Regions from separate parts of the Sphingomonas sp. PEI4 genome, predicted to be linked through region 1. Evidence: riboswitches for the same ligand, from Rfam matches in the RefSeq annotation. Region 1 holds a riboswitch; the other holds the start of a gene.
What was found. Region 1 has a riboswitch for cobalamin ahead of AC1MLZ_RS01245 (DUF1636 domain-containing protein). Riboswitches for the same ligand answer to the same signal wherever they lie in the genome.
Positions count from the first base shown of each region.

Region 1 (5,650 bases):
ATGGTCGTAGCCCGGAATCTCACGCCCGAACGCCGGCAGTGCCTCGCGGAGCGCCGTAATCGCGAACTCCGGCAGGCACTCCGACAGGTCGGTCATGTGGACGCCCGGCTTGTACGACGGGATCACGGAACCGAGCGCCGTGGAGGGCCGACCGGCGAGCAGGTCGCCGATGCGTTGCGCTGGCGCCTTGTAGTTCGAGCCGCCGGCGACATAGGCGCGCGATTCCCAGTGGCGTTGCAGTTCGATCCCGGCAAGCGGGTGGCCGGGATAGTCGCGCTCGGGGTCGATGCCGATCACGATGCCCGAGTTCGCATTGCGTTCGTTACGCGAATATTGGCTCATGCCGTTGGTCGCGACGCGGCCTTCCTCCGAGGTCGCCGCGACGACGGTGCCGCCCGGGCACATGCAGAAGCTGTAGACGGTGCGGCCGTTCTTGCAGTGGTGCGACAGGCTGTACGCCGCCGCGCCGAGATCGGGATGGCCCGCACAGGGGCCGAACCGTGCTTCGTCGATCCACGACTGCGGATGTTCGATGCGGACGCCGATCGAGAAAGGCTTGGCCTCGACGTGCACGCCCTTCGCATGGAGCATCTCGAACGTGTCGCGCGCGCTGTGGCCGACCGCGAAGACGACGTGGTTCGCTTCGAGATAGTCGCCGGTGCTGAGGTGGAGGCCGCGAAGTTGTCGGGCGCCTGCCTCCTCGACGATGTCGAGGCCGTCGACGCGGGTCGAGAAGCGGTATTCGCCGCCGAGCGCCTCGATCGTCGCGCGCATGCTCTCGACCATCGTAACGAGTCGGAAGGTGCCGATATGCGGGTGCGCTTCGGTCAGGATTTCGGGCGGCGCGCCGGCCTTCACGAACTCGGTCAGGACCTTGCGGCCGAGGTGGCGCGGGTCCTTGATCTGGCTCCAGAGCTTGCCGTCGGAGAAGGTGCCGGCGCCGCCCTCGCCGAACTGGACGTTGGATTCGGGGTTGAGGACGCTTTTGCGCCAGAGCCCCCAGGTGTCCTTGGTGCGTTCGCGGACGACTTTGCCGCGGTCTAGGATGATCGGGCGGAACCCCATCTGCGCTAGGATCAGGCCCGCGAACAACCCGCACGGGCCCGCGCCGACGACGACCGGGCGGGGGCCGGTATAGCTCGCGCCGCCCTTGGTGACGAAACGATACCCCGTGTCAGGCGTGCGCTGGACGTGGCGATCCTTGCGGAAGCGCGTGAGGACGGTGTCCTCGTTCTTCAGCGTGACGTCGACCGAGTAGACGAGCTGGATGTCCATCTTGTCACGCGCATCGTGCGCCCGCCTGGCGATGGTGTAGCGGATCAGGTCGCGCGGGGTGACGCGCAGGCGATCGCGGATCGCGGCGGGGAGCGCTTCGTCGGCGTGGTTGAGCGGCAGCTTGAGGTCGGTGATGCGGAGCATGGTGGACGCTCTAGCGCCACACGTCGCAATCCGCCATCGGGAGGACGAGAGGACATGATCATGCGGACCGACGACGAGCAGAATGCCAAGAGCGCCAAGCGCAAAGAGGTTCAGGACCGGATCGTCGCGAGCAAGACGATCGAGAAGGGCCTGATCATCGTCCACACCGGCAAGGGCAAGGGCAAGTCGACCGCCGCGTTCGGCATGGCGGTGCGGATGATCGGGCATGGGCGCAAGGTCGGCGTTGTGCAGTTCGTGAAGGGCGCGATGGCGACCGGCGAGAAGGCGGTATTCGACGCGTTCCCAGACCTGTGCGAGTTCAAGCCGATGGGCGAGGGGTTTACCTGGGACACGCAGGATCGCGCGCGCGACATCGCGGTGGCGCGTGAGGCATGGGACGAGGTGAAGCGGATGATTGCCGATCCGTCCTATGCGATGGTTGTGGCGGACGAACTGAACATCGTGTTGCGGTATGAGTATCTACCGGTGGACGAGGTGCTGGCGGTGTTGGCGGGGAAGCCTGAGATGACGCACGTCGTGGCGACCGGGCGGAATGCGCCGGATGCGCTGATCGAGGTGGCGGATCTGGTGACCGAGATGACGCAGGTGAAGCATCCGTTCCGGTCGGGGGTAAAGGCGCAGGCTGGGGTCGAGTTCTGACGTAACTCAGCAACTTAACGGAACGCTACAATCAATGTCCGTCATCCTGACGAAAGTCAGGACCCAGGGTAACGGATGGCGACTTTCGTGGCTCTGGGTCCCGACTTTCGTTAGGATGACGGGCGGGTGCGAAGACCGCTCGCGGGGTTCTGACTCCCATAGCGGCGCCTTGCATGACCTTCTCCCCCCGCGTATCGCTCTACGTGCGACAGGTTTTCCCAAGGCGGCAACGCTTAGGGAAATGAAAATGGGAACGGGAAACACCCGGCTGCCCCTGCAACTGTACGCGGCGAGCCATCGTGCCTCATGCCATTGGGATACTCCCGAGAAGGCTGCGCGGACGGCGTTGACCCGCGAGCCAGGAGACCTGCCCGTCGCGGTCGTCTTTCGTCCGGCCAGGGTGCGCCGAACGGACGGGTAATACCCCGAGCGACGACATCGCTTCGCGTCACGCGGAGGCAGGGGGCATGTGCCTTCAGCCTGCCGCGCGGTGCGGGTCCGACTGTCCGAAGGGGTTCCGATGCCAAGTTCACGTCATGTTGCTATCGTCCGGGAACGGACATGCTGAAGCCAGTCGAAGACGGCGTTGCGGTGGTCGCGTGCAATACGTGCCGCCATTCCACCGATGCGCGCGACGACGGTGAAGGCGTGCGCGGCGGCGCGCGGCTCGTCAGCGCATTGAAGGCGGTGCAAGCGAGCGATCCGGCCTATGCCGACGTTGCGGTGCAGGAGATGCCGTGCCTGTTCGCATGCCAGGATTTCTGCACGATCCACCTGCGCGCACCCGCAAAGGTCGGCTACGTTCTCGGGAGGTTCGAGCCGACCGAGGACGCCGCGCGTGCAATCCTCGATTACGCACGGCTGTACGGCGAAAGCGCGTTCGGGCAGGTGCCGTTCAAGCAATGGCCGCAGGGAGTGAAAGGGCATTTCATCACCCGCACGCCGCCCGCCGGGTTCGTCGTCGAATGACCTGTTTCCCAACCTCCGGGGCATTCCTGGCGTCCTTGCGTGCCCTGCCTCAACCGGATGAAACGGCTCGATCCGCGGCGGTGGCGCGTCAGGGGCAACTGACCAAGCCGCCGGGCTCGCTCGGGCGGTTGGAGGAGATCGCGGTCTTCATGGCCGGCTGGCAGGGCCATGAACGCCCGCGCCTCGATCGCGGCAGGGTGGTGGTCTTTGCCGGTAATCACGGCGTCGTCGATCGCGGCGTCAGCGCATTTCCAGCTTCGGTCACTGCGCAGATGGTGGCAAATTTCGAGCATGGCGGCGCGGCAATCAATGCTCTGTCGCGCGCGGCGGGGCTCGATCTCAAAGTCGTTTCGCTCGATCTCGATCGGCCGACCGCCGATTTTGCGATGGCCGCTGCGATGTCGGAGGGCGACTGCCTCGCCGCGATCAACGCGGGCGCGGCAGCCGTTGCGGACGCGCCGGATCTGATCGTCCTCGGCGAAATGGGGATCGGCAACTCGACCTCGGCCGCGGCGCTGTGCCTTGCAAGCTTCGATGGATCGGCACGCGACTGGGTCGGGCCCGGTACCGGCGTTGACGACGACGGCATGGCGCGCAAGATCGCGACGGTGGAGGCCGGGCTGGCGCTACACCGGGACGCGCTGACCACGCCGTTTGAGACGCTGCGCAGGCTTGGTGGTCGAGAGATTGCCGCGATCGCAGGAGCGGTCCTCGCGGCCCGGATCGCGGGCGTTCCCGTCATGCTCGATGGCTTCATATGTTGCGCCGCGGTCGCGCCGATCGCGGCGGCATGCCCGGACATCCTCGCGCATTGTCTTGCCGGCCACGTATCTGCCGAGCCGGGTCATGCGCGTCTGTTGCAGGCATTGCGGCTCGATCCCCTGTTGTCGCTGGGCATGCGGCTCGGCGAGGGAAGCGGTGCGGCGACCGCGACGCTGCTCGTTCGCGCGGCGCTGGCGGCACATGACGAGATGGCGACCTTTGCCGAGGCGGGGGTCTCGGTCGCGTGACCGGCTCGCACATGCTGTACCTGATACGGCATGGCGCACCGACGCGCGAAGGGCTCCTGCTGGGCCGAACCGACGAGCCGGTAACGGATAAGGGCATTGCCGCCTGTCTGGCACGGACGGCTACGCTGGACGTTCTACGGATCGTGACGTCGGACTTTGCACGGACGCGCGACTGTGCGTCGGCGATCGCGGCCTCTCGGGCGATCGAGTTCGATGTGGACCCGCGGTGGCGCGAACTCGACTTCGGGGCTTGGGACGGGCTGTCACCGGCAGATGTCGATCCGGCGGCGTTGGCGCAATTTTATGACGATCCGGACGCGGCCCCTCCACCGGGCGGGGAGCGCTGGTCCGCACTCCAAGGCCGCGTGCACGACGCGCTTGCCGATTTGCCGCCGGTCGCGACGCTGGTCGTTACGCATGGCGGCGCAATTAGGGCCGCGCTCGCGAATCTTTGCGGGTTCGAGCGGCGACAGATCTGGGCGTTCAACCTGCCCTATGCAGCGCTCGTGTCGCTGCGAATCTGGCCCGGAGAAGAGCGGACCGTCCAGATCGTCGGGCTCGCGACGTGAGGCGGATGGTTGTCGCTTTCGGCTTCCTGACGCGCTTGCCGATGCCGTGCGTGACCGTCGGGCCAAGCGGTTTTGCCGAGGCGATACGCTTCTACCCGATCGTCGGACTGGCGGTCGGCGTTCTGGTTGCGGCGGCTGGATGGCTCGGTGCGCTGATCGACCCGTGGGCAGGCGCCTGTGCCGCGCTGCTGACGTGGGTCGCAGTCACCGGCGCGTTGCATCTCGACGGATTGGCCGATCTTGCCGATGGTTTGGGTGCGGCGCACGGTGACCAGTCGCGGCTGCTGGCGGTGATGGCGGACCCGCATATCGGCAGCTTCGGCGTCGTCGCGATCGTCAGCCAGATGATCGCCAAGCTGGTGCTGCTTCATGCGGTTGGGATGGCAAGCTGGTGGGTCGTCATCCTGGTGCCGTTCGCTGCACGGATGGGGCCGCTCGCCTGGGCCAGGCTGTTGCCACCAATCCGAACCGGCGGCTTGGGAGCGGCGGTCGCGGGTGCGGTGCGGCGACAGGACCTGACTGGCTGGGGACTGGTTCTCGCGCTGGCGGCGGTCGTCGCCCCGGCGCTGGTGATCGTTCCGTTTCTCGTGCTCGGCGTCGCCGCCTGGTTGCGGCGGACGTTGGGTGGCGTAACTGGCGATGCCCACGGTGCCGGGATCGAGATCGTCGAGACCGGGGTGTTGCTCGTGCTAGCCGTTGGTGGCGTGATGGCCGGCACGCTGCGCTAACGCCAGCATCGCGTCGAGATCGAGGTGACGCTCGAGCGTGGCCGCGATCGCGTCGAGCGCCGCGTCGATCGAGGCTGCGTGATCGGGCCCGACCGCATCGACACCGATCCGCGCAAGCCAGACCGAGCGCTGTTCGGCGAGAGCCAGCAAGCCGTGGACATAGCTGCCTGCGACGAGCCCGTCCGCACTTCTCGCGCCTTCGGGGCTGCCGTCGGCGCGATGACCGACGGGACGATCCAGACCAGCGCCCACAGTCTCGCCCATGTGCATCTCATAGCCCTCGAACCGTGCGCCG
Region 1 covers NZ_CM155258.1:279,283-284,932, forward strand. The annotation lists gene AC1MLZ_RS01235 (NAD(P)/FAD-dependent oxidoreductase) at 1-1,419, opposite strand, end outside; gene cobO (cob(I)yrinic acid a,c-diamide adenosyltransferase) at 1,474-2,079, shown strand; cobalamin riboswitch at 2,273-2,468, shown strand; gene AC1MLZ_RS01245 (DUF1636 domain-containing protein) at 2,641-3,048, shown strand; gene cobT (nicotinate-nucleotide--dimethylbenzimidazole phosphoribosyltransferase) at 3,045-4,058, shown strand; gene AC1MLZ_RS01255 (histidine phosphatase family protein) at 4,070-4,627, shown strand; gene cobS (adenosylcobinamide-GDP ribazoletransferase) at 4,633-5,355, shown strand; gene AC1MLZ_RS01265 (cobyric acid synthase) at 5,317-5,650, opposite strand, start outside.

Region 2 (5,650 bases), 180 kb from region 1:
CCTAGTGTCGCGGCGAGGCCGGTCGCGGTGGCTTCGTCGCGGATGTTGCGTTGCAGGCGGTCTCGGCGGGCTGGATCGAGGCCATCGGCGTTGGAGAATTCGTCGAGCAGGGCTTCGAGGCGGCCGAGACCTGCGCCGGTGCGCGTGCGTTCCAGCGGTGGCGGGACGTGGCCGAGCGTGACCGCACCGATGCGGCGTTTGGCTTGGGCCGCTTCACCGGGGTCGTTGACGATGAACGGGTAGATGACGGGCATGGCGCCGGTGAGGGCTTCGGGCCAGCAGTCGTCGGACAGCGCGACCGACTTGCCGGGGAGCCATTCGAGCGTGCCGTGCGCGCCGACATGGACGAGCGCGTCGGTGCCGCGGGCGCTGAGCCAGAGGTAGAAGGCGACGTAGGCGTGACAGGGGCAGCGGGAGAGGTCGTGATACTCTTCCGCACGTTGCTCGGTTCGGCCGCGTTCGGGTTGGAGCGCGACGAGCGCGCCGCCTTGATCGTTCGCTGTGAAGGTGAAGTCTTCGGTGGGCGCCCCCCAGGTATCCTGGAGGTCCTTGCGGAGGGCTTCGGGGAGTTTCGCGAGTGCCTTGCGATACTCGGATAGCGGCCAGTGAATGCGTGACGTGGCGAGGTCACTTGCGTCGGGGGCGATTGCGTAACCGGCCTGAGTGAGGTCGGCGAGGATGGCTTGCGTGGAGGCAAGCGCGTCGAGGCCGACGGCGTGAGCCATCTGGTACGCCTTGCCGGGGTAGGTCGAGAGGACGATCGCGATGTGGTGGTCGGCGACGGGTTTGCTGGCGAGTTTCGTCCAGGCTTCGATCCGCGCGGCGATGGCCGTGATGCGCGCCAAGTCGGCGCGGTGTTCGCGGCGGGTGTATTCCAGGTAGCCGTCCCGCGCGGCCGCTTCCTTGAAGCTGGCCACGCCGGCGAAGAGGCGGCCGTCCACTTCGGGGAGGACGACATGCATGGCGAGATCGGCTGGGGACAGGCCTCGCGTTGCGCCGAGCCATGCTGCGCGGTCGGAGGTGGCCAGCGCGATCTGGAAGACCGGCACGTTGGCGGCGTCGAGCGGGGTGGTGTCGATCGCGCCGCGTGCGGAGAAGGCGGTGGCGTTGACGATCGCGGCGGGCTTCAGGGCCTCGACCCACCGGCTCAGCCAGCCGCCTGCGTCGGGCGCTTTAAGCGAGGGGGCGAACAGGCCGATTACGTCGAAGCCGCGCGCGGTCAGTTCGGCGTGGAGGGCTTCGATCGGGTGGAGGTCGGCGGCGGTCAGGTAGGAGCGGTAGAAGACGATCAGGATGCGGGGGCGGTTCGCATTGAGCGCGAACGCCGCCGGGCAGGTCACGCCATCATGCGGTTGCCAGCCACCGACATCGGCGATCGCGCGGACGCCGGTGACGGGGCCGGCGTAGCAGCCGGCGGCCAGCGCGAACTGGGCCAGCGCCGCTTGGGCTGCGACCGCGCCGCCGGTGTCGCAGAGATGGGCCAGGCGGCGCAGCGTCGAGAGCGGGATCGTCGATGCGGCGTCGAGGCGCGTATCGATGCGCCCGTCTGCGGCGAGAACCGCTAGCGCGATGCCTTTCTCCCGCGCGAGGTTTTCGACCTGTTGCAGGCCGTAGCTCCAATAGGAGCGCCCGCCGATCAGCCGGATCAGGATGCCCTTCGCGCCGGCCAGCGTCTGCTCGACATAGGTGTCGACCGAGAGCGGATGCTGGAGCGCGGTCAGGTTCGCGAGGCGTAGCGAGGGCAAACGGCTTCCGGCGGCGTCCGCACGTCTCCAGCCCGCGGCGAATGCGCCGAGGTCGCCGTCGGAGAAGGACAGGACGACGAGATCCGCGGGGGTTTGGGCGAGGTCCTGAGGGACCGCGCTTTCCTCCAGCCCGTGGGTCTCGCGGAAGACGACGTGCATCGTGGCTCAGGCGTCCAGCGCGGCCTTGATGCGGGCCTCGTCGATGCGGTCGTGTTCGGCGATGACCACGAGTTGCGTGCGGCGGGGTTCGCCTGCGCGCCACGGACGGTCGTATTGCGTGCGGACGCGGGCGCCGACCGCCTGGACGAGCAGGCGCATCGGCTTGCCGGTGACCGCGGCGTATCCCTTCACGCGGAGGATGTCGGCGTTGCGGGCGAGTGCTTCGATCTTTGCGGTGAGGTCGGCGGGGTCGGCGATCTCGCCTAGTTCGACGACGACGCTGTCGAAATCGTCATGCTCGTGATCGTCCTCGCCGTCGTGGTGCGACGGGCGGGCGGCGATGTCGTCTTCGGCGGAGGCGTTGAGACCCAGGATTATGCGGGGATCAATCACGCCATCGGTTAGCTCGATCACGGCGAGCGGGCGGGCGGATTCGGCGGCGATCACCGCGCGCGCTTTGGCTACGCCTTCGGGACCGGCGAGATCTACCTTGGTCAACAGCACGAGATCGGCGCAGGCTAGCTGGTCCTCGAACACCTCCGACAACGGCGTCTCGTGATCGATGCTCGGGTCGGCGGCGCGCTGGGCGTCGAGCGCGGCCACATCGGGGGCAAAGCGACCGGCGGCGACCGCCTCGGCATCGGCGAGCGCGATGACGCCGTCGACGGTGACGCGCGATCGGATCGCGGGCCAGTCGAACGCCTTGAGCAGCGGTTTTGGCAGTGCGAGGCCGGACGTCTCGATCAGGATGTGATCCGGCCGCGGGTCGAGCGCGAGCAGCGCCTCGACGGTCGGGATGAAGTCGTCCGCCACCGTGCAGCAGATGCAGCCGTTCGCCAGTTCGATCACGTTCTCGGCCGGGCAATCGGGGATCGCGCAGCCTTTGAGGATATCGCCGTCGATGCCGAGCGTGCCGAATTCGTTGACGACGACGGCGAGGCGGCGGCCGTTCGCGTTGCGGATCAGGTGGCTGATCAGCGTGGTCTTGCCGGCACCAAGGAAGCCGGTGACGATGGTGACGGGGACCTTTGAAAGATCGGACATTATGAAACTCCTCGACGTCTGAAAGCACACGCACGCACAGCCTTGCAGCCGTACATGTTCGTCGCTCAAACGGAGTACCGTGCCGTGACCACCCCCTGGATCAAAGCAAGAGCGACCGTTGCGCTGGCAGGTCTCCTGGCTCGCGGGTCGAAGCTTCTCGCACACCTTCCCAGGCCTAAGGCCCAGTGGCTGCCCCGAAGGGCGCGTGCGTGTCGCTCACCGCTTACAGTTGCAGGGACAGCCGCGGCATTGGAGGAGCGAACCCCTTCCGCACCGCATTCCCATTCAAGCCCCGAAGGGCACCAGCGCGATCAACGAGGTTCGGTCGAACCAACCCTCACGAACGCGAACTAACGGACTTTGCGTTACGCCGCCAGCTATCCGTGCACGACCTCGATCTCGTCGAAGCGTTTCCAGCGGTAGATCGCGAAGCTCAGCACCCAGCACAGCACGAACAGGCCGATGATCGCGAAGCCGAGACCGTTGAAATTCTCGCCGAGTGCCGTCGCGACGTCCCAGATCCCGCCTGACAAACCGAGCTTCGCGCCGAGCAGCGCGAGCGTCTCGATCCCGCCGATCGCGATAGCGACGATGGCGGAGATCAGCGTGATGGTGATGTTGTAATAGAGTTTGCGGATCGGCTTCACGAACGCCCATTCGTACGCGCCGAGCATGACGACGCCGTCCGCCGTGTCGACCAGCGCCATGCCGGTCGCGAACAGAACCGGGAGCACCAACACCGTGCCGATCGAGAGACCGTCGGCGGCCTGGCTTGCGGAAAGACCGAGGATAGCGACCTCCGTGGCAGTGTCGAACCCGAGACCGAACAGGAAGCCGAGCGGGGCCATGTGCCAGCTTCGCGTGACGAGGCGGAACATCGGCCGGAACAGCCGCGCGAGCAGTCCCCGGTTGCCGAGCAGGAGGTCGAGGTCCTCCTCGACATAGGTCCCGCCGCCGCGAACGTGGCCGAAGGTGCGCCAGACCGAGCGCAGGATGATGAGGTTCATCGCCGCGATCGTGAACAGGAACACGGCGGAGATGACGGTGGCGACCACGCCGCCGACCTGTTTGAACGCCTCGAACTGCGACAGCGCGCTGGCGGTGAGCGCGATCGCGACGGCCGCGATCAGTACGATGCCCGAATGGCCGATCGCGAACCAGAAACCGACCGCGATCGGGCGCTGGCCGTCCTGCATGAGCTTGCGCGTGACATTGTCGATCGCGGCGATGTGGTCCGCATCGACCGCGTGGCGCAGGCCGAGGCCCCAGGCGAGCAGCGCCGTGCCCAGCATCAGCGGTTGCGCGTGGAACAGCGAGAAGGCCCAGGCCCATGCGGCGATGTTGGCGGCGATCAGGCCTGCGAACATCCAGCCGATCCGCCTGCGGGTGGCGGTCCGCGTCGGTCTGCCAGCCTGCCTGTCGGCCAGTCTGTCGGCCCGTCTATCGATCGTCGACGTCGTCATGCAGAACTCCCCGGCGTCCGACGAGGACGGGGGCCTGCCGCGAACGGCCGGGACACGTGAAGACCGGACGCCACGAGCGGCCGACGCGCGTCGCCGTGCGGCCCCTGCCGCGCGTGTCGTCGCTCAGACGGCGTTCACCGTGCCTCGGCCACCCCCTGGACCGGGACAAGAGCGACCAGACGCCGGCAGGTCTCCTGGCTCACGGGTCAAAGCTCCACGCCACGCCTTCCCAGGCTCTACGGCCCAGTGGCTGCCCTCCAGTCGAAGGGCCCGTGCGTTTCGCTCGCCGCTTACAGTTGCAGGGACAGCCGCGGCATTGGCGGGGCGAACCCCACCGCACCGCATTCCCAATCAAGCCCCGAAGGGCACCGACGCGATCATGCAGGCGGCGTTGATCCGCCACCTGCCCGGTTGGGTATCCTGCTTTCGCAACGCTGCCAATACGCGCATCGGCAAAGCATGGTCGGCGGCGCCCCTATCGATCGCAAACAATTCGTAATTCAATTTGGCTTTTTCGCGGCGCCGCGTCATGTTGATCGCCAATCGCGGAGCATCGTCAGATTCCGCACGGGAGGATGATCAATGGGCAAGCGGGTGTTCGCGGGCACGATTTCCATGTTGGCCCTATGCTGCGCGACCGCCGCGTCGGCCCAGACCTATGGGCCGTTCAACGTGGCGGCGCCTGCTGGCGGCGCGCCCCTCAAGACAATCATCGGTGGCGACACTGCCAAGCCGATCGACGCACCAAGCTGGACGCTGTCGGGGTGGATCGAACCCGGGACGATCCGCGACGGCATCGTGCCCGTTGCGGGGTTCGGCGACATCGCGAACGGACCGCGCCGCTATCTTGCGCTCGACAAGGGGCGCCCGAGCCTCGTCACCGAAACCGGTACGCTGATCGCGCCGTCGCGGATCGCGGCCGGGGTTTGGCATCACGTCGCGGCGACCGTCGAGGATGGTTTGGCACGGCTGTACGTCGACGGCCGACCGGTCGCGCAACGCCGGATGACCGCCGCGCCCGTACCGTCGGTCGCGACGATCGCGCCGTTCGGTGGTCGCGTGTCGGGCTTCGCGATGCAGGCGGGTGCGCTCGATGCGAACGCGGTGAAGGCCCGATCGACGACCAAGCCGAGTGCGTCGATCGTCTACCAGAACGGCAGCCCGGCGTGGCCGGTACAGGTGCGCCAGATGTCCGGTCAGACCACGCCCCAGGATGCCTGGACCCGGCCGGTGTCGAAG
Region 2 covers NZ_CM155258.1:458,726-464,375, reverse strand. The annotation lists gene cobN (cobaltochelatase subunit CobN) at 1-1,904, opposite strand, end outside; gene cobW (cobalamin biosynthesis protein CobW) at 1,911-2,948, opposite strand; cobalamin riboswitch at 3,057-3,270, opposite strand; gene AC1MLZ_RS01990 (HoxN/HupN/NixA family nickel/cobalt transporter) at 3,326-4,315, opposite strand; cobalamin riboswitch at 4,579-4,797, opposite strand; gene AC1MLZ_RS01985 (hypothetical protein) at 4,763-4,954, opposite strand; gene AC1MLZ_RS01980 (glycosyl hydrolase 2 galactose-binding domain-containing protein) at 5,027-5,650, shown strand, end outside.
Region 2: it holds a riboswitch for cobalamin, as region 1 does, so the genes downstream of both, cobW (cobalamin biosynthesis protein CobW) here and AC1MLZ_RS01245 (DUF1636 domain-containing protein) in region 1, are expected to answer to the same signal.